One region of the Photorhabdus kleinii genome, then DNA from elsewhere that is predicted to be linked to it. Evidence: predicted binding sites of a transcription regulator. Region 1 holds the regulator's gene; each other region holds the start of a gene.
The links. Region 1 encodes PhoB, which activates phosphate uptake and scavenging genes when phosphate is short. Its sites were predicted from a motif close to CTGTCATAAAACTGNCNNAT; they were not measured.
Positions count from the first base shown of each region.

Region 2: LG003_RS08630 (phosphoethanolamine transferase) is a predicted target of PhoB. The motif match lies at 1,690-1,709, and genes of this name have one in related genera.
Region 3: pstS (phosphate ABC transporter substrate-binding protein PstS) is a predicted target of PhoB. The motif match lies at 6,910-6,929, and genes of this name have one in related genera.

Region 1 covers NZ_JAJAFY010000037.1:20,499-32,564, reverse strand. Annotated here, with positions in the region: gene ggt (gamma-glutamyltransferase) at 1-399, shown strand, start outside; gene brnQ (branched-chain amino acid transport system II carrier protein) at 530-1,861, opposite strand; gene phoR (phosphate regulon sensor histidine kinase PhoR) at 2,212-3,549, opposite strand; gene phoB (phosphate regulon transcriptional regulator PhoB) at 3,573-4,262, opposite strand; gene sbcD (exonuclease subunit SbcD) at 4,524-5,759, shown strand; gene LG003_RS16380 (AAA family ATPase) at 5,756-9,442, shown strand; gene LG003_RS16375 (hypothetical protein) at 9,926-10,276, shown strand; gene LG003_RS16370 (phytanoyl-CoA dioxygenase family protein) at 10,425-11,075, shown strand; gene LG003_RS16365 (thiamine pyrophosphate-binding protein) at 11,079-12,066, shown strand, end outside.
Region 2 covers NZ_JAJAFY010000012.1:29,689-41,754, forward strand. Annotated here, with positions in the region: gene LG003_RS08625 (plasmid pRiA4b ORF-3 family protein) at 575-1,189, opposite strand; gene LG003_RS08630 (phosphoethanolamine transferase) at 1,862-3,439, shown strand; gene LG003_RS08635 (AidA/PixA family protein) at 4,396-4,917, shown strand; gene LG003_RS08640 (AidA/PixA family protein) at 4,954-5,544, shown strand; gene LG003_RS08645 (AidA/PixA family protein) at 6,081-6,662, shown strand; gene LG003_RS08650 (AidA/PixA family protein) at 6,702-7,298, shown strand; gene LG003_RS08655 (AidA/PixA family protein) at 7,769-8,350, shown strand; gene LG003_RS08660 (AidA/PixA family protein) at 8,390-8,986, shown strand; gene LG003_RS08665 (tyrosine-type DNA invertase) at 9,383-9,955, opposite strand; gene LG003_RS08670 (fimbrial protein) at 10,639-11,178, shown strand; gene LG003_RS08675 (fimbrial protein) at 11,262-11,810, shown strand; gene LG003_RS08680 (outer membrane usher protein) at 11,830-12,066, shown strand, end outside.
Region 3 covers NZ_JAJAFY010000025.1:55,730-65,551, reverse strand. Annotated here, with positions in the region: gene LG003_RS13210 (amino acid ABC transporter permease) at 1-441, opposite strand, end outside; gene LG003_RS13205 (amino acid ABC transporter permease) at 443-1,180, opposite strand; gene LG003_RS13200 (ABC transporter substrate-binding protein) at 1,262-2,098, opposite strand; gene phoU (phosphate signaling complex protein PhoU) at 2,268-2,987, opposite strand; gene pstB (phosphate ABC transporter ATP-binding protein PstB) at 3,002-3,778, opposite strand; gene pstA (phosphate ABC transporter permease PstA) at 3,805-4,689, opposite strand; gene pstC (phosphate ABC transporter permease PstC) at 4,691-5,647, opposite strand; gene pstS (phosphate ABC transporter substrate-binding protein PstS) at 5,762-6,802, opposite strand; gene envZ (two-component system sensor histidine kinase EnvZ) at 7,018-8,349, opposite strand; gene ompR (osmolarity response regulator transcription factor OmpR) at 8,346-9,065, opposite strand.

The DNA.
Region 1 (12,066 bases):
GACAATAAGACATTCCTTGTTCTGGGTTCACCCGGCGGCTCCCGTATTATCTCTATTACCCTGCAAACCGCCTTAAACATTATTGATCACGGTATGTCTCCTCAAGAAGCGGTCAATAGCCCCCGTATTCATCACCAATGGTTACCCGATGAAGTTTATTATGAACAACGTGGTATTTCTAAAGACTCGTTGAATTTGCTAGAAAAAATGGGATATAAAATGGTGGAGCAGATACCATGGGGCGCTGCTGAAGTGATTATGGTTGGTTTACCTAAAACCGCTGACGCTGCTGCTAATTCTTCCGGCAATGATGCAGCCGTATCTGGTCAAGTGCGTGAAAACCATTTTTATGGCGCCAATGATGTCCGACGCCCGGCCGGTGCAGCCATTGGTTACTAATGACCAACAACTAAAAAAATAGCTAATCTGTGTAGGCAATATCGGGATGGGATATCCTTTTTTCAGGAACCCCATCCCATACTCTCCCTGAACATCTGACGATGGCAAACAGTCAGAGAAACAAACATCATCACTGATGCATTTGAGTCTCGCGGGTACCAGAGCGCCCTAAAACGCGGTCATAAATACCAGCCACAACTAAAACCAACAGGGATGGTGCTAACCAAGCCAACCCTTGATCCGCCAGTGGTAAACGTGTTGCCCAATTTGGCAACAAATAAACCAGTGCTTCAGATGACTTAATCGCATCCAAAATACCAAACATCAGACTAATTAACATTACCGGAGCTAAAATACGGGTAAAATTGTGCCACCAGCACAGCGTAAAACTCAACACAATCAGAACGATACAAGGTGGATAAATAGCTGTCAGTACCGGTATAGAAATCTTAATCAAATGACTCAAACCAAGGTTAGAAGTCAACATGGAGAATCCTCCAAGGATCAAAACCAGTGAACGATAAGACAGGGGCAGATAACGGCTAAAAAACTCAGCACATGCACAAGTTAATCCAACCGCAGTCACCATACAGGCGACAAAAATCAACACAGCCAGGAAAATACTGCCGACACCACCAAAAGTATGATGAACATAGGCATGCAAAATGACCGCACCATTTTCTGCATGAGGCACTAACGATCCACTACCAGCGCCTAATTTGAACAGCGATAGATAAACCAGTATCAGACCAAAGCCGGCAATAAAACCTGCCCACATCGCATAACGGGTCAATAATGAAGATGCGGCAACGCCTCTTGAACGCGCTGCGTTAACGATGACAATCCCAAAAACCATCGCACCCAGCGTATCCATTGTCAGGTAACCATTGACGAAACCACTGGAGAATGGGATTTGCTGATAAACATCAATCGCTGGAATTGAATCACCGGCAGGCCAAAGTAAAGCAGCAACACCAAGTATACCTAGCGCCAACATCTTGATAGGCGCTAACACATGCCCGACAGTATCAAGCAAACGGCCTGGGTAAAGAGAAACAGCAATTACCAACACAAAATAAATAAGACTGTAGATAAACAGGGGTAACTCACCGTTACTGGTAAGCGGGGCAATGCCTACTTCAAAAGAGACAGTTGCGGTCCGTGGGATAGCGAATAAAGGACCAACAGCCAAATAACAAACTGTCGCAAGCAGCAAACCAGCAACTCTACCAATAGGTGAACTCAGCTCTTCAATACCACCGCCAACTTTTGCCAATGCGATGATTGTAATGACGGGTAAACCAACCGCCGTCGCTAGAAAGCCTAATGCTGCTAGCCAAACATATTCACCTGATTGTAACCCCACCATAGGGGGAAAAATAATATTTCCCGCCCCGACAAACAGAGCAAAAGTCATAAACCCTAATGCCCAAATATCCTTAGATGATAAACGATGTGTCATAATGATTATTAATGTTTTGTTACCATATTTAATGGCCTGAATAATATAAATATCATCAATAGTTAAGCCCATATTGACAATATTGAACCCTAATTTAACGATTTATTATCAAAATAATATTCACCAGGTATCTGTTGAAGACAGATTATAGTGGTCATGATAGATAGAATCGCCAACAACTGCCCACAAGTAAAACTTTTATAGCGCCAGAAGGCAATAGATAAACCAGAATGCAGAAGTATATGCCGCACTCTTTTTCAAAACTAGTGATTGCTGTTAGCTATCATTGAATAAACACTATATGATTTGCGTTTTTTTTAACCTGAAAAAATAATAATCAATTACGAAGATTAATTATTACTGTTAATCAAACTATTCCTATCTCTTCTGCTGGTTATTTTGACAGGTACAATCAATCCTGCCGGTAAAGTAAAACTAAAGATCGTTCCTTTGCCTATTTCGCTGGAAACTTTAAGATGAGAATGGTGATGATGTAAGGCATGTTTAACAATCGCAAGACCGAGACCACTTCCTCCAGTTTGTCTGGAACGCGCTTTATCTACTCGATAAAAACGTTCGGTCAAACGAGGTAGATGTTCAGCGCTGATACCTTGCCCATTATCTTTCACTGTAAATTCAGCACCATGGGAATTCTTTTTCCAACTGACATCAATTTGAGTCCCTTTAGGAGTATGGTTAACCGCGTTATAAACCAAATTCGACATTGCACTGCGAAGCAGCTCTTCATTACCGAACACTTTTAAGCCTTCACCAATATCAAAATTAATCTTATAACATTCACTACCTAGCGCAGTGGCTTCCTGACGCAATACTTTAAGCATCAAAGGCACATCAACGACTTCATTCATATCAATTTGGGGAGCGACTTCAATTTTAGACAGTTGCAACAATTGTTTCACCAAACCGTCCAGCCTCCGGGTTTGCTCCTGCATCGTATTCAACGCTTTCTTATTTAGCGAACTATCCTCTGCCTGATCCTGCATCACTTCCAAATAACCCTGCAAGACGGTTAGAGGGGTGCGCATTTCATGACTAACATTGGCAAAAAAGTCACGACGGGCATTTTCCAGTGTTCGCTTCTGAGTCACATCTCTGGCAACCATTAAGAATTGCCCCTCAGAATAAGGCATCACCCGGAACTCAACAGCGAACCCATTATTTAATTCAATGGATAAAGGGCGCGAAAAATCCCTGGAAAGGATATATCGGCTAAAATCAGGGTAGCGAAGTAAATTAAAAATATGCTGTCCGTTGTCTTCAGGCCAACGAAAACCGAGTAAATGTTGTGCTAAACGATTACACCAGAAAATATTACCTTCCGTTGTCATCATCACAATAGCATCGGGTAATGATTCCGCCCCGCTACGAAACCGTTTGATCAACAGCGCCAGCTCACGACGCCGCTTTCGATTCCGTTGCTGCATCTGGTGAATACCATAGAAAATTGGCTCCCACCCTCCTCTCCCCGACGGTGGCAACATACTGCGATCCAACCATAGCCAATTCGAAAGTTTCAGCAAGTTATAACCATGCCATATCAGCACCAAAAATACCGAAACAAATAAACACCAGGACAAATGACCAATAAATATCGACAGAATTACCGCAGGCAAACAAAAGAGAAACAGTTCTGAAACCAGTTTTTTCCAAGATAAACGTTCTAACACATTAGATTCTCCGGTGCGTAGACTTAGTAACGGGTAGAAAAACGATAGCCCGTACCACGAACGGTCTGCACCATTTTATCATGGCCGCCAATCTCTAATACTTTACGTAAACGGCGAATATGAACATCAACAGTTCTATCTTCAACATAAACATTTGCTCCCCAAACATAATTAAGCAACTGTTCACGGCTATAGACTCGCTCAGGGTGAGTCATAAAAAAGTGCAGTAATTTAAATTCCGTCGGCCCCATATCCAGTGCTTTATCCTGGCTGGTCACCCGATGGGACGTTGAATCCAAAACCAAACCATCCATTTCAATGATATCTTCCATGACCATCGGTGAAATACGCCGTAATACCGCTTTAACTCTGGCAACCAGCTCTTTAGGAGAGAAAGGCTTAGTGATATAGTCATCTGCCCCAACTTCGAGGCCACGCACCCGATCTTCCTCTTCACCACGGGCAGTCAACATCATCACCGGAATATCGCGAATATTATTATTCCGTTTCATCTGCTTAATTATCTGCAAACCAGAACCACCGGGGAGCATCCAATCCAATAACACTAAATCAGGATATGGTTCAGATAAACATGCCAACGCAGAATCATAATCCTCTGCTTCTACCGGCTGATACCCGTTTTTTTCCAGAACAAAACAGACCATCTCACGAATCGGAGCTTCATCTTCAACTACCAGAATACGTCTTGCCATGATTAATCCCGTTAATATATTGAGATAAACGCTACTTAGTTTGAAAAAGCATTATGCGTCAGTTTTATGACAAATTTATGAAATCCTGCCTTGGTTATCCTCTATCTGCAATCGATTTCGCAATAATTAATTTAACAATTGTCATATTTCATAATGAATGCGAAGCCGCTCGAAGATATATTCACGAAATCAGATTTAAAAGCGACATCCAGAATATAGCGATTATAATCATGCTTCACTTTAACCAATGACGGCGAAAATATGCGTATTATTCACACTTCGGACTGGCATCTTGGCCAATATTTTTTTACAAAAAGCCGGGCTGCTGAACATCAACATTTTCTGCGCTGGCTGATTAAACAGATTGAACATTATCAGGTCGATGCATTAATTGTTGCCGGAGATGTATTTGACACGGGCTCACCGCCTAGCTATGCCCGTGAACTATATAATCGCTTTGTCGTTGAACTACAACCGACCGGCTGTCAGTTAATTAGCCTTGGTGGTAACCATGATTCAGTAGCAACATTAAATGAATCAAAAGAACTCCTTTCCTGCCTAAATACCACCGTTATTGCTCACGCAGAAAAAGATCAACAAAAACAGATAAAAGTACTCACCACCAAACAAGGCAATACCGGTGCAATTCTTTGTGCAGTCCCTTTTCTGCGGCCAAGAGATATTATGATCAGCCAGGCTGGTCAGTCAGGAGAACAAAAACAACTCGTATTACAAGAAGCTATTGCAGAACACTATCATCGACTCTATCAGCGAGCATGTGAATTACGTGATGAATTGAATTTGCCCTTACCTATCATTGCTACCGGGCATCTGACGACCGTTGGCGCCACTGTTACAGATTCGGTGCGGGATATTTATATTGGTACATTGGATGCCTTCCCGGCGCAAGCTTTCCCGCCGGTAGACTATATTGCGCTTGGGCATATTCACCGGCCACAAATAGTGGCTAAATCTGAACATATTCGCTACAGCGGCTCCCCTATTCCTCTTAGTTTCGATGAAGTCGGGCAAGAGAAAAGTGTTTGTTTGGTGGAATTTATTCAAGACAAACTGGAATCCATCAAGCTTTTATCCATTCCGCAATATCAGCCCATGCAACTAATCAAGGGTAACCTGCAACACATTGAACAACAGTTGCAAACTTTTAATAACTATCAAGGAGAACAACCCGTCTGGCTGGATATTGAAGTTGCAACCCAAGATTACCTCCATGATATCCAGAAAAGGATTCGATCAATGGTTGCAGAGCTTCCTGTCGAAGTCATTCTGCTACGACGTAGTAAAACACAGCAACAAAATAGGCTAGCACAAGAAGACAGAGAAACTTTGACAGAACTTAGCGTTAACGAAGTTTTTGCCCGACGGCTTGCACAATCAGCACTCGAAGATGAAGAACATAAAAAACGTCTGACCACCCTTTTCGAACAAACACTGAACGATATCTATCAGGCTAAAAACAAGGAGGAGCAGGCATGAAGATTTTGAGTCTACGGCTAAAAAACATCAATTCATTACAAGGTGAATGGAAAATTGATTTCACAGCAGAACCGTTTGCCAGCAGTGGTTTGTTCGCCATAACCGGTCCTACCGGCGCGGGTAAAACCACCTTATTGGATGCGATCTGCCTTGCGCTTTATCACGAAACCCCACGCTTGACGATTTCTACCTCACAAAATGAGCTGATGACCCGACACACTGCGGAATCATTGGCTGAAGTGGAGTTTGAAATGAAAGGTGTCGCTTATCGTGCTTTCTGGAGCCAACGGCGAGCGCGTAATCAACCCAATGGCAATCTGCAAGCCCCTAAAGTGGAACTCGCCCTTAGCAGCAGTGGTAAAATTCTGGCCGATAAAATCCAGGACAAGAAAGAAAAAATCATTGAAATTACTGGATTAGATTACGGCCGTTTCACCAAATCCATATTGCTATCCCAAGGAGATTTCGCTGCTTTCCTCAATGCTCAGCCAAACGAACGGGCTGATTTATTGGAAGAGTTAACCGGCACTGAAATTTACGGAATTTTATCCCAACAAATTTACCAACAACATAAACAAGCACAGTCAGAGCTGGATATTCTGCAAGTCAAAGCGTCCGCCATTGATTTGCTAACGGCAGAGCAGTATCAACAACATCTGGAACAACAGCAACAACTCACCCATGCAGAATCACAACTCAATCAGCAGATAAAAACATTACAACATTCGGCACAATGGCTGACACAAGCGGAAGAACTTGAGCAACTTGTTACTGAAAACAACGCTTCCCTACAGCAGGCAGAAAAAGCGCTTACTCATGCAGAGCCGCAACTGCAAAAACTGGCTAGCAGTGAACCCGCAGAAACACTGCGCCCATTGTTGGATGATAAAAACCGAACGCAATATGAACATCAGAGAATCAGCAAACAGTTGGCGGAGATGCGTCAGCAACTTCATCAACAACAACAGACGCTCACGCCGATACAGCAAAAGGTGACTCATGCAGATTCTGCCAGAGCAGAGTATCAACAACACCGGCAACAACAAGAAAAGCTGATAACAGAACAGGTGATTCCATTAGATCATCAAATTGCGGTACAGATTAAAGAGCTCAATCTTACTCAGCAACAAATCAACGAGCAGAAAACCGCGCTTGAAAACCGTTGTCAACAATATGACACAGCAAATCAGCGCGCCCTATCATTCACCAATCAAAGAAAACAACTGGAAAATTATTTCGAGCAACAACCTTATCATCAATATTTCGGCGAAAAACTGGCTTTTTGGCAACACCAATTCTCTTGGCGGCAAGAACACCAACAACAAATTGATCACCAAACGCAAAAAGTTGGCAAGCTCACTGCCGAAATCACGCAACTTAACAATAACCTGAACAAACAAAGGGAAGACTTAAAACAACAAATTGAAAATAACCAACCGCTGGAATTGGCATTTGAGCAGGCCAAGCAACAATTTTCTACTCTGCAAAAACAATATTCGCCAGAGAAATTAAAAAAACAATTAACTCAATATCAGGAACAGCTACCGCTGCAACATAAACTGGAGATCCTGTCGCCGCAAATCTTGCAATTACAAGCCGCTATTGCCAGCCATCATATTCGCTTACAACAACCGAAAAAATTATTAAAGGAACTTCCTGTTCAAATTGAATCCATCGATAAACAACTCTCAGACAAACAGCAACATTTAGCCGATCTTACTCAACGTATTCAGTTAGAACAAAAGATTGTCAGTCTGGAAAAAGAGCGGGCACAGCTCAAGGAAGGTTCTCCTTGCCCACTATGCGGTGCTGAACATCATCCTGCAATTCAGGATTATCAAAATATTGAACTGCCAAAATCAGAACAACGGTTAAAAGATTTACGCCAGCAATTTGAAGCGCTGCAAGCCACCAAAATATCATTGGTTAATAAAAAAGAGTTCCAACAGCAACAATACGACCATATTTTGCAAGAAATTGCTGATGCTGAACCACGATTGAATATATTAACGCAACAATGGCAGGAAACCTGCGCAATATTACAGATCGAAATTTCTCTTTCGGATAAACCCGCTCTTGAACTATTTGTGCAACAAAACCAATCTGCTTATCAGCTTTGCCAGACTCAATTAACCGAACTTGAACTAACAGAAAAAACGTACCAAAAAACAGAAAAAACACTGACTGTTCATCAAGAACGCATTAAAGAAATTGAACGAAATATTGAACTGAGTAAACATCAACACAATGTACTGAAAAAACACTTATCTGAATTGCAGCCAGAGATACAACAACAGCAGTGTAAACTAACTGATGTCATCGAAAAAATGACGTCAGAATTACAGCAATATAATTTATCCCTGCCAATGCTGAATGATACTGAAAACTGGCTGCAACAACGTAGAGAGGAGTGGCAGATATATCAAAACTGTCATGAAAACTGGCAACAGATCCAAAAAGAAGAAGCGGTCATTCAAAATCAGATTGAATCATTGCATAAACAGAAAGAAGAATATGTATGCCGTTTAAATGGGCTTAATCAAACAGCACAGCAGCAGAAACAGCAACTCGCAGAAGCACAACAACAGCGCCAACAACTATTTGGTAAGCAATCTGTTACGGACATCACTCAGGCATTACAACAACAATCTCAACAACTGGAAGAAGCGTACAAACAGTCACAATCACATCTGCAACAGGCACAATCCAATATTAGCCAACTGACCGGCGCCATTAATGAGACAGAAAAAAACTACAACCAGTCTGAGCAACAAAAACAGCAGGCAGAACAAAACTTCAATGCTGCATTAGCAAAGAGCCCATTTGCCGATCAGCATGCCGTTGAATCGGCGCTATTATCGCAAGAGCAACGTAAGGAATTGCAACAACTCAAAGAACAGCTTGAACAACAACAGATACAAGCCAACGCCCTATGTCAGAAAGCAGCAGAAACTCTGCAACAACATCGGAAAAATCGCCCTGAGTTACTTAATCAATATACAAAATCACAACTGACCGAACAGTTGGAAAACATTACTGATGAGCTAAAAAGAAACACCTTACAACAAGGAGAGCTGAAAAACCTGCTTGGTAATGATGCAATACGCCGTCAACAGCAAAAATCCTTATTGGAAGAGATCAGCCATTGCCAACAAAATTATGATGACTGGAGTTATCTTAATAATCTGATTGGTTCGGCTGATGGCGCTAAATTCCGTCGCTTTGCTCAAGGATTAACACTGGATCATTTGGTTCATCTCGCCAATCAACGGCTGAAAAAATTGCACGGACGCTACGATTTGCAACGTAAAAACAGTGATGGTCTTGAACTACAAGTGATTGATACCTGGCAAGCCGATGCTATTCGTGATACCAAAACGCTTTCCGGTGGCGAAAGTTTTCTGGTCAGCCTCGCCTTGGCTTTAGCGCTATCTGATTTAGTCAGCAATAAAACCAGTATTGACTCACTGTTCTTGGATGAAGGCTTTGGCACACTTGATCCAGAAACCCTTGATATTGCTCTTGATGCACTGGATCATTTAAATGCTTCCGGTAAAACCATTGGAGTCATCAGCCACATCGAAGCCATGAAAGAGCGGATACCCGTGCAAATTAAAGTGAAAAAAATTAATGGGCTTGGGATAAGTAAACTCTCACCTGAGTTTCGTTATGGTAAACAATAGCGGAAAACAATAAAAAGTATTCCCAAAGTGAACTGAATGCCGTTATTTTTTCCTTAAAAGGATACTCCCGCCAGCATAAAGGCGGGAAGGAAATTTCGACAAGGCATTACCCTTACTGGTTTTGAATGTACTGCGTGACTTGCTCTCGCCAACATACATCAAGAAACAAGAACGCCCAACGAAATGACAATTCTTCGAGCTGTTTGCTATCCCTCTTTCCCCTAATATTAAAAACGCGTTTTACTCACAATTAGCATTCAGGAGGGAGAAGTCCACAGGTTTTGTTAAAGACGATGGTTTTAACCAAGTTTAACAGCTTAATAACTCACAAGCCGTTGACAACCCTTTTTAAAAAATAAAGTTTCTTTCATCATATATACCCTATGGATTTCAAGATGCATCGCGACGGCAAGGGAGCGAGTCCCCGGGAGCATAGCAAACTATGTGACCGGGGTGAGTGAGTGCAGCCAATAAAGAGGCAACTTGAAAGATGACGGGTATATTACCCGCCTTCACAAATCACCAAGAATAAAAGCAATGGTACAAGAATTACAAAAGTTGGGTGTCAACATTCAGCCTTTGATTATAAATGGTGTTTATGATGGTTTTGAAATTCATGGAGCACCATCCTATTCAGGAAATTGCAGGCTTTCCAGTTGGGGGGATCATCGTATTTTTATGTCCTTATTTGTAGCATCATTACGTTGCCAACAAGCTAATTTTATTGATGGTTATGAAGATGTTCATTGTTCATTCCCTTCTTTCTTTAAAGAATTTGAGCAACTTGGTATTACGTTCGAAGAAATGATTTTCCAATCAGAATCGGTTTATTAATTTAGATAAGGTTATCAATATGAATGTCAAGGAAAAAATACACGAAATGGGCTATGTTGTAATACCTGAAGCAATAGAAAAAGAAGAAATTGAAATTATCAGGAATTTTTATACAGAAACATAAAAAATAAATAATCTTTCTACTCTTTTGCCAACAGATATATTAAAAAACACTGAAGTATTTCATGCTATTTTGGATGATAAATCAGTTACAGTTATCAAGGAAATTTTTAGGAAATCTTTTTCTTTATTTCCTAATTTTACTATTCGGGAGAGTGTTTATATCCCTTGGCACAATGATGCGTATTTTTTATCGAATGAGGTAATCAATCCAGATGCACCATTACAATTTATGCAATGTGCTATATATTTGCAGGATAATGATCCTGATTATGGAGGAGGAATAACATTAATCCCTTTTTCTCATCGACTGAATCAAACCACTGTGAAGAATATGCTAAATACTCCGCAAGCATACGAAAAAGTGATCATGAGTAAGGCTGGTGATCTCGTTCTTTGGGATAATAGAATAACTCACAGAAGTACTTATCCTGATAAAGTGCCTGACAACACAAAATTAGCGTTACAGTGGACAGTTTCTGCATCAGAGCAACATAATGAACTATACCTACAATATCTTCGGGATCGTGCACAACATAGTATGCATGTTTCCGATTATTTGCCCAAAAGTCCGAAACCTTATTTTGCAGATATGCCTAATGTTCGATACCCGGACTCATTTCATCAAGATTCATTAGAAATAATGAAAACACAAAATATACACTTTATAGGGCTATGAACTATGACATATTTAGATCATAAGCAGAAAGAAAGTGGAGCATCTCATATATTGAGGCAACTACGCCAGTTAGGTGCGTCTCATCTCTTCATGGTGCCAGGCAAACTCATAAACGCATTCATGAAATGCTACCCGAAAGATAATGATTCAGTATTAGATGTTTTTCCTGCCCCAGTAGTTACCGCCTGTGAAACGGGGGCTGCTTATATGGCAGAAGGACATGCCCGTGTCTCTGACAATTTTGGTATATGTCTGGTCATTGGTGGTCCCGGTGTTACGAATACTCTGACAGGTATAGCTTCTGCCTATACAGATAATTTCCCTGTTTTACTTTTAGCTGGACAAATTTCATCGACAATGGAAATGCACAATGTTTTACAGGACAGTACCCAATCTGGGATTAATCAACAAGTGATTTTTTCTCCAGTAACTCGTGCAACATTTGAAGCTAAAGCTGGTCAATCAATCAGTCGGTTTCTGAGAGAATCACTCAGGGCAATGAAAGGAATTGAAAGAGGTCCAGTGTATCTGGGAGTAAGTAAGGAAATTTTAAACGAATATGATGGAAACCGCCCCGATATTAGTTCAACTGTTTCTGATTCCTGGAAAAATCGCCCAGTAGATATTAATAAAATATGTTCACCTAAACTTGAACAATTAATAAGAAAAAATCATAATTGCATTATTCTCGCGGGGTTACGTAGTAAAACATCTGAAACTGCTGATATGTTGTTAGCATTTGCAGAAAAGTATCATTTTCCAGTAGCAACAACACTTAGTGGTAAAGGGATATTTCCAGAGGATCATCCTCTGTCGCTCGGTATTTATGGTTATTCAGGTAGCCCCAGAGCTATTGAAGCATTTAAAGATCCGGGATTGGAGGGCATTATTTTATTGGGGGTAGATACAACCCAATGGAGTACAATGCTCTGGTCTCCAGAATTACAACTTTCTGGTAGAACTATTCAGGTTGATACAAATCCTGAATATC
Region 2 (12,066 bases), on a different contig from region 1:
TAAATATAGTCCATATGATGGAGGTTAATTAGTAATTAAACATTCATCAGATAGCAAGCGTTTTTTTCAAATTTACAAAAATATAAATTTGTAAGAAAGTGTTATAAATTCAATATAAAATCAAGCTATCTCGAAGTCATTATATTAATCTTTAGTTAAAAAATATTTTTATTACAATCTGTTATGATGATTAATGGCATTATCTATTTAGTCGTTGTTTTAATAACTTTGTTAATGCAGCCGGAAAGGAGTGGTGAAAGAAGAGAATCTTATATGCATGCTTCGTTTTTGCATGCGGTTTGTATTTCCTATTGATTGATAAGAATCGCCGGCAATAGTAATACCTGCTGTGATAGTTACTGTATTTAATATCAAATGAGTGATGATAATGGTGTTAAATACCAGTGCAGCTTGATAGGGCTAATCTGAAAATACCGCAGAAACTGCACTCGATACTGAGTTAAGTATCATCTAATTCCATGGGAAAAATTAATTCAAATCAAGTCACGATGTTTGTCATAGTGACTCATCTGAAACTTTTCCCAATGATGATAGATTTGTCTCTTTGTTAAATTCACTCCCAATCCCACAAGAGATGGTAACGATCTCGTGACCAGCGATAATAGAGCGCCAAGAAAGCATTAATATTGTTAATGGGAAATTGCTCGAAGTCGAAATGTTCATCTTCATCCAAATCAAGTAATTCGCTTATCCATAGCCGCGTTTCTGCATATTCCTCATGGCAAGGATCATTCAGTATTGCGATTAAATCTTCATAACCATCAATCCCGCCGGTATCTTCAAAGGGACAGGCGCGAGCACCATCCAGACAATAAAAAGGAAGCGGAAGATCATTTGCCGGATAATCACTGTTTTCTAAAGTAATTTCGTGTTCCCATTCATCACCAAAATCATAGAGATAGGTAAAAGATCGCCCTTTTTGTTTAATCAGATCAGCCAGACGGTATAAATCTTCTTCCTTGCCATCAGATGGGCTTTCTGGCATTTCTGTTAGTCGCAATTTGCCAATACGAAATTCATGTAGATGACTATCCTGCCATCCCATAATGATCTGTATCACGTCATGCAGCCTGTCAAATGAAATAGAGGCGGGAACGACAAATTGCCGCCAAATAGCGGGTTTTGAGTCTGTGAGCGTTACTTTTAATTGATAGAATTTTTCATTCATCACTAACCTCCTAATGGTTTTGAGATGATTCTTTCCATGTGTGCCATCTATTGTCAATATTTTATTGGATTTTCCTGGCTGGATTTACTGGAATGCCAGCATGTTTAGCTTTGTATGAAAAGCTTGGGCCATGTCATCAATTTCAGCGGCTAATGTTCATAATAGCTTTTAACAACGGATAACTTGACCTGACTCGTTTTCTCTTTACTGAATATCGATTGAGAGGATAATGTTTCTTTAAGATACACAGTGCTTAAGGTAGATATTTTAACTATTTTTCAGTTAGTTATCAGTTTCCTCGGATATATGCCTTCGTGCATAAGTTACTTACTCAGTATAGTTTAAAATTACGAGCAGGATCGATATATTCAGAAGTTTTGCTATTAACAAAAAAAACGCATATTATTTACATACCGTTAATCAAATATAGAAGATTAATAACTGTCCTGACTCAGGAAATCCTTAACTAAATTACAGATAAATGAGTAAGGTGTTTTTTTATGCGTTAGTTTAATAGCTCAGTGTAGCAATCTGAATGGTGCTGCTTGAAGTTGTATCATGGATAGTAGTTGATTAATCACGGATTTTCTTATTGTAAAACCACTCCTATTAATAAGAAAAGGTTATGAATTTTTGGTGTTTTATTGCATAGATTAAAGGAAACGAGTAAGTATGCTGTTGAGTAAAAAAATCCAAGAAAATTTCACTTTGATATGCTTATTTGGTTTTATTTCATTGGCCCATTTAAGCCTTGGATATCAGCTAAAGTTTATATATGTATTTAGCGCTTTTTCAATTCTGATATTATTATCTAATTTTAACAAATATATATATTATATTTTTGTATTCATGATTGGATTAGTTGGCGTGATCTATTCTCCTGTTGGATTGAATTATGGTTATCCCGATATAAATTCAGTGGGATCTTTAATTTATACGAATAAAAATGAAGCGTTCGAATTTATCAGCGGGCTGCCTATTTTTACCTATTTAGTGGTGTCAGCTATTATTATATTAATGATTTTATCTTTTAAGATAAAAGCGACGCTGAAGAGAAAGAGTACAATATTTTTATCACTATTTTTTGTATTGTCAGCTTTCTGGTCACCGGTAAAAGGATATATAAATTCCGGTTTCAATCCTGACTTTAATCTATTGGCATCAGGATTACCCGAAGTTAGATTTTTTAGTGATGTCGTTGAGAGCTATAAAGAAGTTAATTCAGAAAGAATGAGGTTCGCTGAAATAATAAAACAGAAAGACTCTTGGCAGCCGGTGGTAAAAGAGGATAAATATGAAACCTATATCATGGTCATTGGTGAAAGTGTTCGAAAGGACTTTATGAATGCGTATGGTTTTCCTTATAACAATACGCCGTGGCTGGACAAGGCGAATGGCAAGATATTTACAAATTACATCTCATCAGCGGCATCGACTCAGTTATCTTTGACTAACTCACTGGCTCTGAAAGGTGAGAATGCGATCAATTTGAATGATAGTGTCATAACATTGGCGAAAAAAGCCGGGTTTTATACTTATTGGATATCTAATCAGGGGATGAAGAGTGCTTTTGATTCTCCAGTTGCGTTGATTGGACAACAGGCAGATAGCGTCCACTTCCTGAAAAGTGGCAGTTCTGATGACCGGCGTTATTTGCCTGATGATAAATTGATGCCTTATATTAAAGAAGCATTGATACCAGAAAAGAAGAAGAAACTGATTGTTATTCACCTGATGGGATCTCACCCACAGGCGTGCGTCAGAACGAATGGAAAATATGATCTGTTCTTACAATCGGAAGAAATTTCTTGTTATGTAAAAAGTATATCTAATACAGATAAATTGCTTTCTGAAATTGCGTCTGAGGCTAATAATCATCATTTAAGATGGACGATGCTTTATTTTTCGGATCATGGGCTTTCTTATGTTGATAAAGGAACCGATCAGGAAAACCTGACACATGATGATGAAAATAAACAGAGTTTTCAGGTGCCGTTTTTTATTACTGGCAGTAATTATTCTTATCGTGAAGAGATAACGGCACAAAGAAGTGGATTGCATTTTCTGACTCTATTTTCTGAGTGGCTTGGAATAAGAGAAAAGAATATTCCCGATGATTGTAATATGATGTCTAATAGTCAATGTAGTGGGCAAAATAAGATTGTTACCTTTAAAAATGAAGTTAAAGATTATGATGAATTAAATGAAGATCTTCCCGATACACAATTCTTGTCGAAGAATATCAATTGATAATTTATGTTAATTAATTATTATAGTGATGATTTAATCATTGAGTAAAATTAAATGACACAAGGGATTTCTTCTAAAGAAGAGATCCCTTTTACAATCGTCCACACTTTAGTTGAGTGCTGATGAGATATAATGTTTCATCTTATGTTATCGGTATTTTGTTATTCTTAGGCTGATTCCAATAATATAGCTTGCTTCTTTGGTGCTGCTTTAGCTAAAAAAATACACTTTGTGATTAGATATAGGAAAGCGTATCTTTAATACCAGAGGGAATAAATTAAACGCTGAGAATTTTTTAAAAGCTTACAAACCTTCGCTACAAGACGAGCATCTACATCAATATTATATGGGGAGGTGTATGATAAATGAATATTTATTCGATGCTATATAAATAATTTATAATATTGATAATGAATCGAAGAATATATTATAGTGTCAAACTTTTGAATCAATAAAATAAATGATAATTTGCTGTTATATATACCCTATGGATTTCAAGATGCATCGCGGCGGCAAGGGAGCGAATCCCCGGGAGCATAGAGAACTATGTGACCGGGGTGAGTGAGTGCAGCCAACAAAGAGGCAACTTGAAAGATGACGGGTATATAAGTAAAATATAAGGAAGGTCATAATGTAGAGTTTGTTAATATAAAAAATATCGATAAGGTTAATCTCGTTGAGATCAAGTTAAATATCACCAACAACGACATCTTAAAAGAATACTAATCTGTTTATGAACTAATATCGTCATGATATTAGTTTGATATAAATTCTTTTTTTAAAACAATAAATTATCGGTGGGATTTGGCTGTATCTAAAAAGACTTCTGATAAATATATAAGTAATTTTCTTATCTAAACTGTGATTTATACCAGTAGTTATTTCAGGTTTAGTAGTTAATTATTAGAATGATAGAGGACTCTTAGTGCAACTTAATCCAATGAAGGGGTACAAAAATGAATGAAGCTGTAGATGTTCTTATTTGTGTGGATGTTGATGGTATCATTAATGATTATAATAAACTGGGAGCAAATCCAGACAACTCTACAATGGTAGATAATAAATATTTTCATTACATTACTAATAATGAAAATGCTTATACACCTAAAGACAATGCTACGGGTGAATTGATAGTAAAAATGGGTGTTGGCGATACTATCAGGTGGAGAGTAATATCTTTAACTCAACAGTTGATACATTCAGTAAACTTATACAAAAAAACTAAAGAAAATAGCTATAAAGCGATAGCACCGATAAAATATACTCAAGAAGTAACAAGGGTCAATTACCCAGAACAAGATGATAATCAATTACCCGGTACACCGTTTAAATATGGAGTAGAATCTGTAACACAATCCTGTATAGAATCAGAAGGTAAGAAATCAGGTAGAGAAAGATTGACTTTTATAATAAGCATACATTATAACCTTGAGTTAATTGGGTATATTTCTCATAGCTCTTTTATTCACGTTTTGTAAACTACAAAATTAATATAAGATAATAGGGATAACATTATGAATACTACTGATAATGCTGAATTTTCTAAGAGTATAGATATTTTAATATGTATCGATGTGCAATCTATCTTAAATAAGTTTGACAGTCTGAGCCAGGATTATAAAAAGCCGACTAAAATTGATGATAACTTGTTATATTATATTACCACTGAGAATCAAGCGTATTCTCCCGAGAAAAACGCTACAAATTCACTTAAGGTTACAGGTAAGGTAGGTGATGTAGTTAGGTGGCAATCTTCTAGCATATCTGCTCAATTTAACCATAAGGTGTTTTTATATCGTATGGAAAAAAAGGATGCTAATGATTGCATTTCTCAACCAATGACGGTATATACATTAACTAATGTTGTTGTCCCTAAGCTTAAAAAAGCGCTAATACCTCCAGAAGAAGATATTATTGAATTGCCACAAGCGCCTTTATCCGATTTTATCTATGAAAAAAGACATATTTACTATCAAAAATCTACGCTGCGTAGCCCAGGTATAACTCAATATGCATGGTATATATCTATCTATGATGACTTAAATAAGCTGGTTGGTTATTGCTATCATACGCCATTAACGAGTATCGTTATTTCTGAGGATTAATTGTAATTTAACCATTTAACCAGCTAATGTAACTTAGTATTTTAATTTGTCGAATTAATATACGTGTTACGCCAAGGATAGGCAGAATTGCATTTAATATAAAAATTAAAAGTTTCACTGCCATATTACTTAATAAATATATCAAATTTATTTTCATTTTATTATTAAACTAGAAATTTATAGTTAAATTAATTATTCGGTATTTTATTTTTTTTACTACATGTTTTTATTGTTAATTTATTATAAATAACAATAAAAAATTAATTTTACAGTTAAATATCACAAAAATATAATATTAACTTAAGAGAGGATGTTGAATTACTCATGTTTGCAAATGGTGATTTAATACTAAAAATAATAATTACTCATTTCAATATTAACATGAAGTTTATTTATATATTGAATAATTGTTGCAAATATATAGATAATTTATTTTTAAAAACTATGATTTATATCAGTGGTTTTTTTGAACTTAATTATTAATATAATAGATGATTGTTAAACAATCTAACACTTTATTGTGAAGGAGAATAGATATGAGCGACGCTATAGCGATTTCGAAATATCAAACTGTAGATATTCTTATTTGTGTGGATGTAGAAGCTATTCTTAGTAATTATGATTTAAGTAAATCAAAAACACTAGGGACGGCGAAATCAGTACATAATAAATATTTTTATTATATAACAAGCAATGGGAATCTTTATACTCCTAAAAATAATGCTAAAGGAGAGTTGGAGGTAATTATTAATGTTGCTGATAGCATTAGATGGAGGCCAATGTCTTTGACGCAGCAATTTGAATATACAGTACTTTTATGCCGCATGAGATTACAAGCTGATGACGGTGGTGATGTTTCGCTTATAACATTACCGCAACTTGATTATGGTGATATTTCTATTCCTTATTTGGCTAAAGCTGATAATAATAATATAAGTAGTGTGGTATATAAAAGAGATGGAGAAAGTCATGGTGGACTAATAACACGATATTATCATGAATCAACAGCGCAGAGGGTGGGGCGTGGTTCGTATGTCTGGTATATGAAAATATATCGTAAAAAACAACTCATCGGATATATTGGTCATGATCCTTTCATTACAGTTCTAGATAATTAAATACTTATAAAACCAATATATAAAAACAGGAATAGTATTATGAATAATATTGAATATACAGAGCTGGATGATGCAAGGTCCATTATTGGTGTACAACTGATTGATGTTCTTGCTATTGTTGATGTAAAAGCTATCACAAATGATCTCGGTAATTCTATTAGTAAGGACCCTGGCAAACCAACGGTAATGGATGATAAATACATTTATTACATTACTTCTCAAAATAATATCTATGTTCCCAAAAATAATGCTCAAGGTACACTTTTAATTCAAGGTAAGGTAGGGGATATCGTTAGATGGCGGGCCTCGACGCTATCAGCTCAATTTGATGATCAAGTATTTTTATATCATATGGCAGGGGTAGGTGCCCAATCGCTAGTTTCGCCTCCAACTCTAACTTCAGCTATATCTCAAGTTGCGGCTCCAAGTAAAGAGGCAACGTTAGGGACTAACCAAGACTATCCTGTAGTACTGGAAACTCGTAATATTTTCAATCAAGGATCTAAATTACGTACTCCAGGTATAGCCAAATATTCATGGTATATATCCATTTTCGAACGATGGAATGTTAAAGATAATATTGGTAATCTTGTTGGTTATCTTGCTCATTCTCCAAATATTCAAGTGGTTGATTAAATTTAACATTACTTAAAAATTTAATAAATCAACCATGAAATATTAAAAGTTGGTAAGTAATCACTGGAAAACAGCGTATAATTTCCAGTGATTTTACTTTATTTACGATGATTAATCGTCATCTAATTATTCAACTAAATGATATATACCCTATGGATTTCAAGTTGCATCGCGACGGCAAGGGAGCGAATCCCCGGGAGCATAGTTAAATATCAGGAAAGTATCACTTTAACGCAAAAGAAAATGTTGAATTACTCATGTTTACAAATTGTGATTTAATACTAAAAATAATAATTTTTTGATTCAATATTAATATGAATTTCATTTATATGTTGAAAATTTATTGTAAAAATACAAGTAATTTTATTTTAAAAACTATGATTTATATTAGTGGTTTTTTTGATCTTAATTATTAATATAAAAGATGATTGTTAAACAATCTAACACTTTATTGTGAAGGAGAATAGATAATGAGTGACGCTATAGAGAGTTCTAGATATCAAGTTGTGGATATTCTGATTTGTGTCGATGCAGAAGCTATCGTTAGTCATTATGATTTAAGTAAATCACAAACATTAGAAACTGCGAAAGTGGTATCTAATAATTACTTTTATTATATAACAAGTACTGGGAATCTTTATGCTCCTAAAAATAATGCTCAAGGAGAATTGGAGATAACAGTCAATGTTGCTGATGACATTAGATGGAGGCCAATGTCTTTGACACAGCAATTTGAATATACAGTACTTTTATGCCACATGAAAGGAACCGCGATTAGCGGTAATGATGTTACGCTTATAACATTACCGCAACTTGATTATGGTGATATTTCTATTCCTTATTTGGCTAAGGCTGATAATAATAATATCAATAGTGTGGTATATAAAAGAGATGGAGAAAGTCATGGTGGACTAATAACACGATATTATCATCAATCAACGGCTCAAAGAGAGGGGTACGGTCAATATACTTGGTATATAAAAATATATCGTAAAAAACAACTCATTGGATATGTCTGTCATGATCCTTTCATTAGAGTTCTAGATGACTAAATACTTAGAAAACTAATATATAAAAATAGGAATAGTATTATGAATAATATTGAATATACAGAACTGGATGATGCAAGGTCCATTGTTGGTGTACAACTGATTGATGTTCTTGCTATTGTTGATGTAAAAGCTATCACAAATGATCTCGGCAATTCTATTAGTAAGGACTCTGGCAAACCAACGGTAATGGATGATAAATACATTTATTACATTACCTCTCAAAATAATATCTATGTTCCCAAAAATAATGCTCAAGGTACACTTTTAATTCAAGGTAAGGTAGGGGATATAATTAGATGGCGGGCTTCAACTTTATCGGCTCAATTTGATGATCAGGTATTTCTATATCATATGGCAGGAGTAGGTGCCCAATCACTAGTTTCGCCACCAACTCTAACTTCGGCTGTATCTCAAGTTGCGGCCCCAAGTAAAGAGGCAACGTTAGGGACTAACCAAGACTATCCTGTAGTGCTGGAAACTCGTAATATTTTCAATCAAGGATCTAAATTACGTACTCCAGGTACAGCCAAGTATTCATGGTATATATCCATTTTTGAAAGATGGAATGTTAAAGACAATATTGGTAATCTTGTTGGCTATCTCGCTCATTCTCCAAATATCCAAATAGTTGATTAAATTTAACATTACTTGAAAATTTAATAAATCAACCATGAAATATTAAAAGTCAGCAGGCTATCACTGGAAAACAGGGTATAATTTCCAGTGATTTTATTTTCTTCATTCCTGAGAAAGTATCCATTCATGTAATAATGGAATTTTTTATTAAAACTCTCATTGAATACACGTTTTTATTTAATTGTTTTATCTTTTAATTTCCAAGAAAATTATTTTAAAAGTAATTATAAGAAATAATGGGTAGATCTTATAATGTGAATAACCATTTTATCGGATAAAAACCCTCATCAGTATATGGACAAGGATTTTTATAATCGAATGATTGGATGATTTTTTTGTTTTAGAGAGAAATAGTTTCTCATACTACATGTCTTACATAGAAAAGAGATATTGAAATTAATCGAGTCCTTTTGCAGGAGCCTCCCATATTTTGAAAAATCGTTTTACATTGCTTGCGGTGTAAATAACGGTATGGGATATATTTCGATGACCGAGATAATCTTGAATAAGGCGTGTATCTCTTCCTAAATCAGCGAGAGCATAACCACAGGAATGTCTTAACATATGTGGATGAGGTGAAATATTGACTAATGCTTGTTTGCCATAACGCTTTAATAAACCATAAACTTGTTGGCGTGAAATAGCACCTGATTTTTGTGATAAAAAGACCCACTCTGTATCTGATTCTCTCCAACTCTTTCTAATATTAAACCATTGATTTAAAGCTTTAATTTCTTCTGGTATTAGTGGATGTGTTGTTGATAATCCCCCTTTTAATCGTCTGACATGAATAATTTCTGAGTTAAGATCAAGATCGGATAACGTTAGATTGCATAACTCGCTCACTCTAAATCCATGAATGAAGCACATTAGTAGCATGCAATAATCTCGCTCGGCATGATATCCTTGACGTGCTTTTTCTAAAATCGCATTAATTTCATATCTGGTTAAAAACTTACGTTTCTTCATGAAAATAATTCCTGTGAAATTGGGGCGGATAGTTATAGGTAGAGAAATAATATTAATCTACCGGAATATATCAATTAATAGAACTTTTATAAAATTATTAGCTGATAACTCTATTTATTTTGGCAAAAATCTATAAATACCGTTTTTAGATAGTTATAAATAGCCATTTTTTAATAGAAAATATCAGCTTGTAAGCTTTGCAATTATATATTTGGAAATTATTTAACAACAAAAAGAAACTAAACAGAATGCACCAAACTGTAAATATGTTCCTATAAAACGACTGATTAAGTCAAATTTTGTGTAATTCCAAATTGCTAATCTTTAACTATTTATAATATATGGCTTTTTTTCATTATTTTTTACTATTTTTCATACTTTACCATCAAATTATTGTAAAAAATTAGTGGGTTCATCTGAATTCAATCAAATATTAATTCATTAATTAGATTATAAGTTCAAATTAATGTCTTTTTTAGAATATTAACTCCGAAATATCATGCATTCTTAGTTTTTTTGACTGAAAAAAACAGTTTGGTGCATTTTGTTTGGTTTAGAAAATATTAATCCGAGATTTTTAAACTATTTTGCGCTGAATATTAGGTGCATGGGGCTGGAGTCCTGCACGGTTATTTTTTTATGGTTATGGGTATTTTATCCTTAAATTCAAGGAATTAGTTCACATGAGATTGAATAAATTGGTTATGGCCCTGGGGTTAGGTGTGGCTTTGGCTGCCGGTTCGGTAAATGCAGCGAATCCTAGCCAAGGTCACGGAACGGTGACTTTTACCGGGTCTATTACTGATGCGCCTTGTTCTATCACCCCGGAAACGGTTGATCAGGTAGTACCGATGGGCTCTATTTCTAGCGCATCTTTGAAAAACGGTGGCCGTTCTTCTTCCACGCCATTCAAAATTTCTTTAGATAACTGTACGACTGAAACGATAAGTACAGTCACCACGACGTTTGTTGGCGCCAAATCTAGCATCGCCGGCGGTGATGGTTTGCTGGGTATCGAAGGAATTGCTAAAGGTGCGGGTATTGCGATCACTGATGCGGGCGGTAACAAAATCAAACTAGGTACCCCCTCACCGGCTGTAGCTCTGCATGATGGTAATAATGATCTGCATTTTGCTGCCTATCTTCAGGGTGATACTTCACCTGATGCCGTTGTTCCGGGTAATTTCACCGGCATTGCCAACTTCCAGCTGACTTACCAATAAGTCTTTTCATGCACGGAAACGCTTACAAGGAGGCGGGCGTTTCCTAATCAAAAGTTTTGAATAAGTTTAGCTGGAGAGAAGTCATGAGCCGATATTCTGCCGTTGTTGTAGTGCCCTGCCTGTTAATGTTTTCCTGTGTTATTGAAGCTGAAACGGCTGCTCCACAAGGAACGCAAGGATATGGTCGCGTTAGCATGCAAGGCACCATCATTGATACGGCCTGTGCGATTGATGCAGGTAGCCGTGACCAGACGATTGAGTTAGCCACAATCCCGGTAAGCCGGATGATGCATGATGGACAGGGAGCCGTGCGCCCCTTTTCCATCCGTTTGATTAACTGTGTACTGACTTCTGCCGCCTTGGGTAAACCCGATTGGCGCCACTTTCAGGTGATGTTTGATGGCGTGCCGGATGGGAACAATTTCCGGTTATCTGGTGTGGCTCAAGGAGTGGCATTACAAATTACAGACATATACGGCAATCAGGCGTATCCGGGAACTCCACTACCGGTGGGGGACTTACAGGCAGAGCAGATGAAGCTTAATTACGTGATGCGATTGGTGGGCAATCACCAGTTATTGCAAGCGGGGCAGTATCGAACCACGGTTCGGTTCAGGCTGGATTATCACTAATCATCGATCTGGGAATGTTATGGCTTTGTTTTTGGGTTTGACCACTGAATATGACAGGGTGGTCTCGGTTCGGTGTGTCCTGAAACCTCTTATTGTTTCGGTACTGCTTGCTTTAATGGGTACTCATGCGGTGTATGCGGAAGAGGAAATTGAATTTAATACGGACGTGTTGGATGTTCAGGATCGTTCTCGGATTAATTTAAAAGAGTTTTCCCGTGCGGGTTATATCATGCCGGGGAATTATCAGATGACGGTG
Region 3 (9,822 bases), on a different contig from region 1:
TGGCAAAACAATGTACCAAAGTACCTGCCAACGGTTAAAACCTAACGATAATCCTGCTTGCCACTGACCGGCACTAATCGCAATAATCCCCGCTTTTACCCCATGAGCCAAGTAAGCCGATGTAATCAGCGCCAGAGCACAAACCACCGTGGTAATTTCTGGAATTTCCACACCAAGCATCACAGGCAACAGGAAGTAAGTCCAGAAAATTAGCATAATGACGGGAATTGCCCGGAAAAAGCCCAATACCGCAGCTAACAAGTTAACCCAGAAGCCTTTCAGCATCGCCAAAGCAATACCTGCAACCGTACCCAATACAATAGAAATCGCCCCGGCCATCAAACTGATAACTATTGTCAACGCCGCCCCTTCAAGAGGACCATCAGGAAACGTACCTAACAGTAGATAGCGCCAGTTTTCTGCAATGACTGAAAAATCCATTTTAATGTCCTCTCGTTATAGCTTGTTGTTGACGCCATTGCCCCCAACCTTCCATGACGGCAATGGTGGCGATATACAGCACCGTTGCAACACCGAATGCTTCAAACGTTTTCAATGTTTCGGTTTCTACTTGACGCGAAGCATATGACAGCTCAGCCACGCCAATTGCCATTGTCAGTGACGAGTTTTTCACAATATTCATATATTGCCCTAGCAATGGCGGCGTTGCGATCTTCAACGCTTGTGGCAACACCACATAACGCATTGCTTGCCAGCCAGTGAGTCCTAGTGCATGAGCGGCATATTTTTGCCCACGCCCTATACCGCGGATACCAGCACGTAGCTCTTCCGCTACGAATGGCGCTGAATAGAGGGTTAAACCAATAAATCCAGCCAGGAATTCGAATGAAGGCCAGACCAATGGTAGACCTAACAGGTTGATTTCATGAGGCGTGTTCAGCCAAAGCATCACCTCTTGCGGCAATATTTGCCCTGAGGCGAAATACCAGAAAAACAGTTGCACCAGCAAAGGCGTATTGCGAAATAGCGTGGTGTAAGCAGTTACCGGCCAACGGAGAATTTTCAATTGGCTGTCACGAGCAGCAGCCAATACAAATCCTAGCAAGGTGGAAGCTACAACGGTACAAGCGGATATCCACAGCGTAATCAGGAAACCTTGCCAAAGCCACCCCAAATATTGGGGAGCAAGCAACTGTTCTGTAACAAATAACTCAAACATATCTTACAATTACCAGGTATTACCAATGACAAAGCCCCGCAACAACAAACGAGGCTAGTTACCAAGGGCTTATCACTTATATTAGGACTCTGTTTGCTGCTCCAAAGGCGCAAATTTAAAGTCACCTCGCGGTTGGGCGGATTTGGTTTCCGGGCCAAACCAACGGTTATAAATTTCCGCCGCTTCACCCTCTTTTTCCAGTTTTAGCAAAGTCTGGTCCACCGCCTCAACCAAGCGCTCCTGCCCTTTCGCCGCTGCCACTGCCTGATATTCACGGGTGATGCTAAAAGGAGAGATCTCAAATTCAGCTTTTTGGGCTTCCGGTACATTAGCCAGCAGACCAACTAACTTGGCATCATCCTGCGTGATGGCTTGTACATTGCCGTTACGTAACGCAGCAAAGGCCAGAGGCGTATCGTCATAAGAGATTACCTTGGCTGTCGGATAATGTTCGCGCAATGTAATTTCCTGTACTGTTCCTTTATCAGCACCAATACGTAAGTTTTTAATGTCTTCGGGAGATTTTAAAACACCTTTACGGGCAATAAATTTTTGCCCAGTGGCAAAGTAAGGAATTGAAAAATTAACCTGTTTAGCACGCTCATTAGTGACGGTAAAGTTGGCGGCAATCAAGTCAACTTTCTTTGATGCCAACAAAGGTAAACGGTTTGCCGGGTTAGTCGGACGAAGCTCCAATTTAACACCCAAGTCATTTGCAATCGCATTTGCGATATCTACATCATAACCTGCCAGTTTTTTAGTTTGCGGGTCAATAAAACCAAATGGTGGATTACTGTCGAAAACAGCGATCCGCACTGTGCCGGCTTTTTTAATATCATCCAGCTTATCCGCCTTCGCAGCACCAGTAACCAGTGTTAACCCGGCCAATAACGCCGTAATAAGAACGCGAGATTTCATTAAACACTCCTGACAATAATTAATTCTTTATTAATCATCACAAGCTATCAATTTCACTATAGTGCATGAAATAATATAAAACACTATACTTATAACTATTAACAATCATAAGATAAAAAATGCCGGTAAAAATACCAGCATTCAGATTATTGACCAAGTGGTTAGCGAGCTATTCGTTATCTTTCGTCAACAGCTTTTCCAGTTCATCACCACCTACATGCCGGAAATCCTGCCCTTTAACATAGTAGAAAATGAATTCACAGATGTTTTGACAACGATCACCTATTCGTTCAATAGAGCGTGCACAAAGCAGGACGGTCAGTACACTTGGGATGGTTCGAGGATCTTCCATCATATAAGTCATAAGCTGGCGGACAATGCCTTCATACTCTTTATCCACCTTTTTATCTTCGTGATAGATACGAATCGCTTCTTCCAGATCCATGCGGGCAAAAGCATCTAACACATCATGCAGCATCTGGATGGTATGACGGCCAAGGGATTCCAAACTAACCAACAGTGGTTGATGCTGATGTGAGAATTTCTCAAGTGCCGTCTGGCAAATTTTATTTGCCACATCACCAATTCTTTCTAGTTCAGCGATTGTTTTTGAAATTGACATAATCAGCCGCAGATCACTGGCCGTTGGCTGACGCTTAGCTATGATGCGAACACACGCTTCATCAATAGCCACTTCCATCATATTGACCTTATGGTCATCCTCAATCACTTCACGCGCCAATGCGGCATCCTGATTATGCATCGCGGTAATGGCTTTGGAGAGTTGCTCCTCCACCAGCCCACCCATTGCCATCAATTCAGTACGGACATGTGCCAGTTCAGCGTTAAACTGACCAGAAATATGTTTGTTGAGATTCAGATTGTCCATGTTACGCCCCGTAATTAACCATAACGACCAGTAATATAATCTTCAGTTTGTTTCATTTTTGGTGTGGTAAACAATGTGTCTGTATCACTGAATTCAATTAATTCACCAAGGTACATAAACGCCGTGTGGTCTGAACAACGCGCGGCCTGTTGCATATTATGAGTCACAATCACCACGGTATATTCAGATTTCAATTCGCTGATCAACTCTTCAATTCGACCGGTAGAAATCGGGTCGAGGGCTGAACAAGGTTCATCCAACAGCAAAACTTCTGGCCGGATCGCAATGCCACGCGCAATACACAAACGTTGCTGTTGCCCGCCAGATAGACTGTATCCGCTCTGATACAGCTTATCCCGAGTTTCATTCCATAAAGCTGCTTTTGTCAAAGCCCACTGAACACGTTCATCCATTTCTGCTCTGGAGAGTTTTTCAAACAGACGGACACCAAACGCGATATTGTCGTAAATGGACATCGGAAATGGCGTTGGTTTTTGGAATACCATGCCAACTTTTGCCCGTAGCAGCGCCACATCCTGTTTATCAGTCAGGATATTATTGCCATCCAACAAAATTTCACCTTCTGTCTGCTGCTCACCATACAGTTCATACATTTTGTTGAAAGTTCGTAGTAACGTAGACTTACCGCAACCCGACGGACCGATAAAAGCGGTGACTTTGTTCTTTGCAATATTCAACGTTATGTTTTTCAGCGCATGAAATTTGCCATAGTAAAAGTTCAGATTGTGGACCTGAATTTTGCTGCTAGCGATATCATTAACTATGCTCATTTACTTCTCTCTGTTGAAAATATCAGTCAGTGCTTTTTCTTGACAAATAGCACACGCGCCACAATGTTAATCAGCAATACACACAGGGTTATCAATAATACGCCTGCCCACGCCAGTTGCTGCCATTCGGAGAATGGACTCATGGCAAATTTAAAAATGGTAACCGGTAAGTTAGCAATTGGCTGGCTCAGATCGGTACTCCAGAACTGATTGGAAAGCGAAGTGAACAGTAATGGTGCCGTCTCTCCAGCAATTCGAGCAATGGCCAGCAACACACCGGTGATAATGCCGGATACCGATGCTTTCAGCGTAATGGCTGAAATCATCTTCCACTTCGGTGTGCCTAAGGCATAGGCGGCTTCGCGCAGGCTATCAGGAACCAGTTTTAACATGTTTTCCGTGGTTCTGATCACAATCGGCACCTGTAGCAACGCCAAAGCAATCACCCCCGCCCAACCGGAAAAGTGCTGTATTTTCGTCACAACGACCATGTAAACAAATAAACCGACAACAATAGAAGGGGCTGACAGCAAAATATCATTTATAAAGCGGATCACCTCTGCCAGCCATGAACGGCGGCCATATTCCGCCAAATAGATACCTGCCATGATCCCCAGAGGCGTACCGATAACCGTCGCCCACAGAATCAGTAATCCACTGCCAACAATGGCATTTGCCAAACCACCACCTTCCGTATTCGGTGGTGGCGTCATTTCGGTGAACAACGCCAATGACATGCCGTCGAAACCTTTGGTGACGGTGGAGAACAGAATCCATACCAGCCAAAACAAACCAAACAGCATGGTCGCCATTGATAACAGCAGAGCGAAGCGATTTTTTTGACGGCGCCATGCCTGTTTACGGCTACGTACATTGGCATCAATAGGCTTTTGTCTGTCTACGGTTGCCATATCAGCGCCCCTCATTCTTCGCCAAACGCATAATCATCAATTTCGATAGCGCCAGCACAATAAAGGTGATCACAAATAGAATCAGACCAAGCTCCATCAATGATGCGGTATGCAAACCAGACTCTGCTTCCGCGAATTCATTCGCCAGCGCAGAAGTGATGCTGTTGCCGGGCATAAACAGTGAAAAACTGTCGAGTTGGTAGGTGTTACCGATGATAAAAGTCACCGCCATCGTTTCCCCCAACGCACGACCAAGGCCCAACATGACACCACCAATCACGCCATTTCGGGTGTAAGGCAACACGATGTGCCAGATAACTTCCCAAGTAGTACAGCCGATACCATAGGCGGATTCTTTCATCATCACCGGCGTCTGTTCAAAGACGTCACGCATAACCGAAGCAATATAAGGGATAATCATGATAGCGAGAATGACACCCGCCGCCAGAATACCAATGCCAAAGGCAGGGCCGGAGAACAATTCGCCCACAATTGGCATGCTGGCGAGGAGATTACCGACGGGCTGCTGGAAATAGGTGGCAAACAACGGCGCAAAAACAAACAACCCCCACATGCCATACACAATACTTGGGATGGCAGCCAGTAACTCAATGGCAATACCAAGCGGACGTTTCAGCCAGTTAGGCGCCAGTTCCGTTAGGAACAGGGCAATCCCAAAACTGACAGGCACTGCGATAATCAACGCAATCAGCGAAGTAACCAATGTACCGTAAATCGGTATCAAGGCGCCAAATCGCTCTGCCGGAACATCCCATGTTTTCTGCCAGAGGAAAGAGATGCCAAACTGTTGAATACTAGGCCAGGAGGCAATAATCAGCGAGATAATGATGCCTCCTAACAAAAATAAAGTTATCAGCGCAGCTAGCCTAACCAGTGCGCTGAAAATAATATCGCCATTTTTACTGGGTGCTTTCATTGCCGTTTTTTGTTCGGCCATAGAGCTTATTCTCATTCGTGGTTAACTCCCCCTTAAACGGGGGAGAAATTAAAACGACAAATTTAATCGATATTTAAAGCAATCGATATTTAAAACAATCACTATCAACACGACTTAATACAGGGCCTTACCATTGCTATCTTTTATCTGGGTTTTCCAAGCCGCACGAACTTGCTCAATCACCTCTTTAGGCAGAGTTGCATAATCCAGATCGTTTGCCTGCTTACTCCCTTTCTCATAAGCCCAGTCAAAGAATTTCAATACTTCTGCCCCCTTCACTGCATTTCTCTGCTGTTTATGAACCAGAACAAATGTGGTGGAAGTCATCGGCCACGCATTTTCACCTTGCTGGTTTGTCAAATCCTGAGCAAACGTTTTATGCCATTCCGCTTTCTTCGCTGCGGCACTGAAACTCTCTTCTGTCGGGCTAACAATGTTGCCATTAGCAGATACCAATTTGGTATAAGCCAGATGATTCTGTTTAGCGTAAGCATATTCAACATAACCAATGGAACCCGTCAGACGCTGAACAAATGCGGCAACCCCATCATTACCTTTACCGCCTAAACCAATGGGCCAGCTTACGGTAGAACCTACACCAACTTTTTCTTGCCACGCTTTATTCACTTTAGAGAGGTAGCTAGTAAACACAAAGGAGGTACCGGAACCGTCAGCACGACGTATCACAGCAATATCTTGCTCCGGCAGTTTGACTCCCGGATTCAATTGAGTAATTGCTGGATCATTCCACTTTTTCACTTTACCTAAATAAATATCGCCTAAAGTTTTACCATCCAATGTCAATTCACCAGATTTAATCCCCGGGATATTAACCGCCAGTACCACCCCACCGATGACGGTTGGAAACTGAAACAAACCATCAGCAACTAACCTTTCGTCGGATAAAGGGGCATCGGAAGCACCGAAATCAACGGTATTTGCCAGAATTTGTTTTACGCCACCGGAAGAACCGATGCCTTGATAATTGACTTTATTACCTGTCTCTTTTTGATAAGAATCCGCCCACTTGGCATACACCGGTGCGGGAAATGTCGCACCTGCCCCGGTTAAGCTAGTGGCAGCAAATACAGACAGAGTTATCAAAGAAAACGTCGCTGCCATTATGCCGGCTATGGTGGTACGCATCAGTTTCATAATCCCTCCTAATGGGATATTGAGAATCAACAAGGAAATATATTCGTCAAATCAAAAAAGGTGCAGGAGGGAAAATAGGTCAATTTAATTACAGCAAAATGTCTTAATTATGACATTTTTATGACAGCGTAATGGAAACTTAACCTGAGACTGACATAAAACTGTCATCTCCACACACCATTAAAATCAAATATTAGGAGATGATTATCAAGCCGTTAAAAATTATCTTCCACGACAGGAATACAGACACGGATAGATAATCCCCCTTTGAGGCTGGTGCCCATTTCAATTTTCCCGTCATGAGCATCAATAATTCGCTGAACAATCGCCAGACCTAACCCTGTTCCACTACTACTGCGTGCTCTTTCACCACGAACGAATGGCTGAAATAACCGTGGCAAATCTTCCTGTTTGATGCCAGCGCCATTATCTTCTACCTGAAACCAAGCAAATTTATTTGTCTGACCACTACTCACTTTAATCCAGCCGTTACCATAGCGATTGGCATTAACCAACATATTAGCCAATGCCCGTTTAATAGAAATCGGATTGGCGTTAACAGTTATTGGGTTAAGAGACAGATGGTTTTCAATATCCTGCTCATAGCCATTTTCTGCGGAAATCACCTCTTTGAGAATAGAATTCAGCTCGCAGAATTCCATTGGCATTTCCTGCCCAGTACGGAGATAGTCAATGAATTGCTCAATAATGGCGTTACACTCTTCAATATCTTTATTGATAGATTCAGACAGATAAGCATCTTCCTTGCTCATCATTTCTGTTGCTAGTCGGATACGTGTCAGCGGCGTACGCAAATCATGGCTTACTCCGGCAATTAATATCGTACGGTCACTTTCCAATAACTTTATCCCGGAGGACATTTGGTTAAATGCGCGAATGGCTGCACGAACTTCCAGAGAACCCGCTTCCCGCACCGCTGGCATCATAATACCTTTACCTGTTTGCCTGGCGGCATATTCCATTTCCAGTAAAGGCCGGTTCTGAAAACGGATATAAAGCCAGATACAACCAAATATCAGTAATAGAATTGCCAGTGTATAGCGGAAAATAGGAGAGAATTGATTTTGTTCGATCTCAGTCAGAGGAACCCTGACCCAAATATCGGGGGCCAGATAAGAATTAAGCCAAAGTATAGGGCTATCTGTGTTTATCTCCAGACGAAGATCAGCCTTGCCGCCAAGGTACTCGCCCATCTTCTCACTCAGGAAATCATAACGTTTGGCCCAACGTAAACCTTGTATCTCCGCGTCAGATTCAGAATAGAGCGTAATACCCAACTCCTGATAAATCTCCCGGCGAACTACCGGCGATATCACCAGAAAAGAGCCATCCTCTAGCTTCAACTTTTCAGCCATTAGGGTACGAACTTCATACGCTAATACCTTATTGAACTGCTGCAAACTTGGCATAATAACGAAATTCACAACAACCAAGTAGCTGGTTACCAGACTGATGAACAGCATAGCCATAATCAAGAATAAAGTATGGGTAAACGTGCTGCGAGGGGAGAATCGCAATAATTTCATACACGAATTCCGTCTGGCACAAAGACATAGCCCAGACCCCAAATAGTCTGGATATAACGAGGATGTGTAGGATCTTCTTCAATCACACGGCGCAGACGTGAAACCAAGACATCAATCGATCGCTTCATCGTACTATATTCCCGGCCACGAGCTAAATTCATCAGTTTATTACGGGACAGTGGCACGCCAGGATAAGAAACCAGTACTTTCAATACGGCAAATTCTCCACTGGTTAATTGAATATGTTCATCTCCCTGAAACATTTCCCGCGTACTCAAATTGAGGCTAAACTTACCAAAATTAATAATCGCATCATCCTCAGCCGGTAGGCCCAATAACTTATTCGCCTGACGACGTAATACCGCCCGGATACGCGCTAATAGCTCACGGGGATTAAATGGCTTCGGAATATAATCATCAGCGCCAATTTCCAGCCCAACAATACGATCTACCTCTTCTCCTCTCGCCGTCACCATAATAATCGGTACCGGATTACTTTGGTTTCTCAGCCTTTGGCAAACAGAAAGCCCATCCTCTCCTGGTAACATTAAATCCAATACGATTAAGCTAACAGATTCCCGTGTCAGTAAGCGGTCCATCTGCTCCGCATTAGCAGCACTACGTACCTGAAAACCTTGTTCTGTCAGATAACGCTCTAATAACGTTCGTAAACGCATGTCATCATCCACCACAAGGATCTTGTTATCTACTTGCATTATCAAACTCCAAAAAACACTACATGCTTTGATAAATTTATCATTTTGAAAGAGATTAACCCAAAGATAGAAACCAGATATCTGTATTTTGAGACTATTCCTAATAGGACTTATTTCCACGGTTATTAATTCGAATGATTAATTTAGTGGTTTATTACTGACAATGAGAACGCAGTAATTCACTGTCAACTATCGAATTTCTACCGTTATTTTGCCACCCACCAACCCACCAATTAGCGCCCTGGTTACCGGCAAATCGATAGAAATCTATTTATTAGCTGGATTAAATTCATCAGGCAGACTAAACGAAAAATGCCCTTTGCTGCATATTATCTGCTTACCTCCGCCACGGTTTTTCCTTACTAACGAGGATCTGGATCGATAATGTTCAGTTCACCAACGTTTGAACAAAAAACTACTCGACGGTCGACTTTTCGTCACCTTTTCTCACTATAGTAAGCAATTTCGCTTGTTTTTTCTTCACTTAAACCTTAACCGCCTGTTTCATCACCAGCAAGATTCACAGCATACATACTATTCAGTACACAGAACCATAAATTATATGATGAACATTATAAATATTAGAGCCAAATATCATAATGAGTAGACAGGTAAAGCAATCTTGTTACCGAAAATGCTAACTCGAAACCGTCTGTTAACCATTTATCTCTCGTTTTAACATCCATGTTCACCGCAGTGGGAGCGTATCGTATTCTCTTGCCACGCAGCCGAATCCATCAACAGTGATAAATTTATT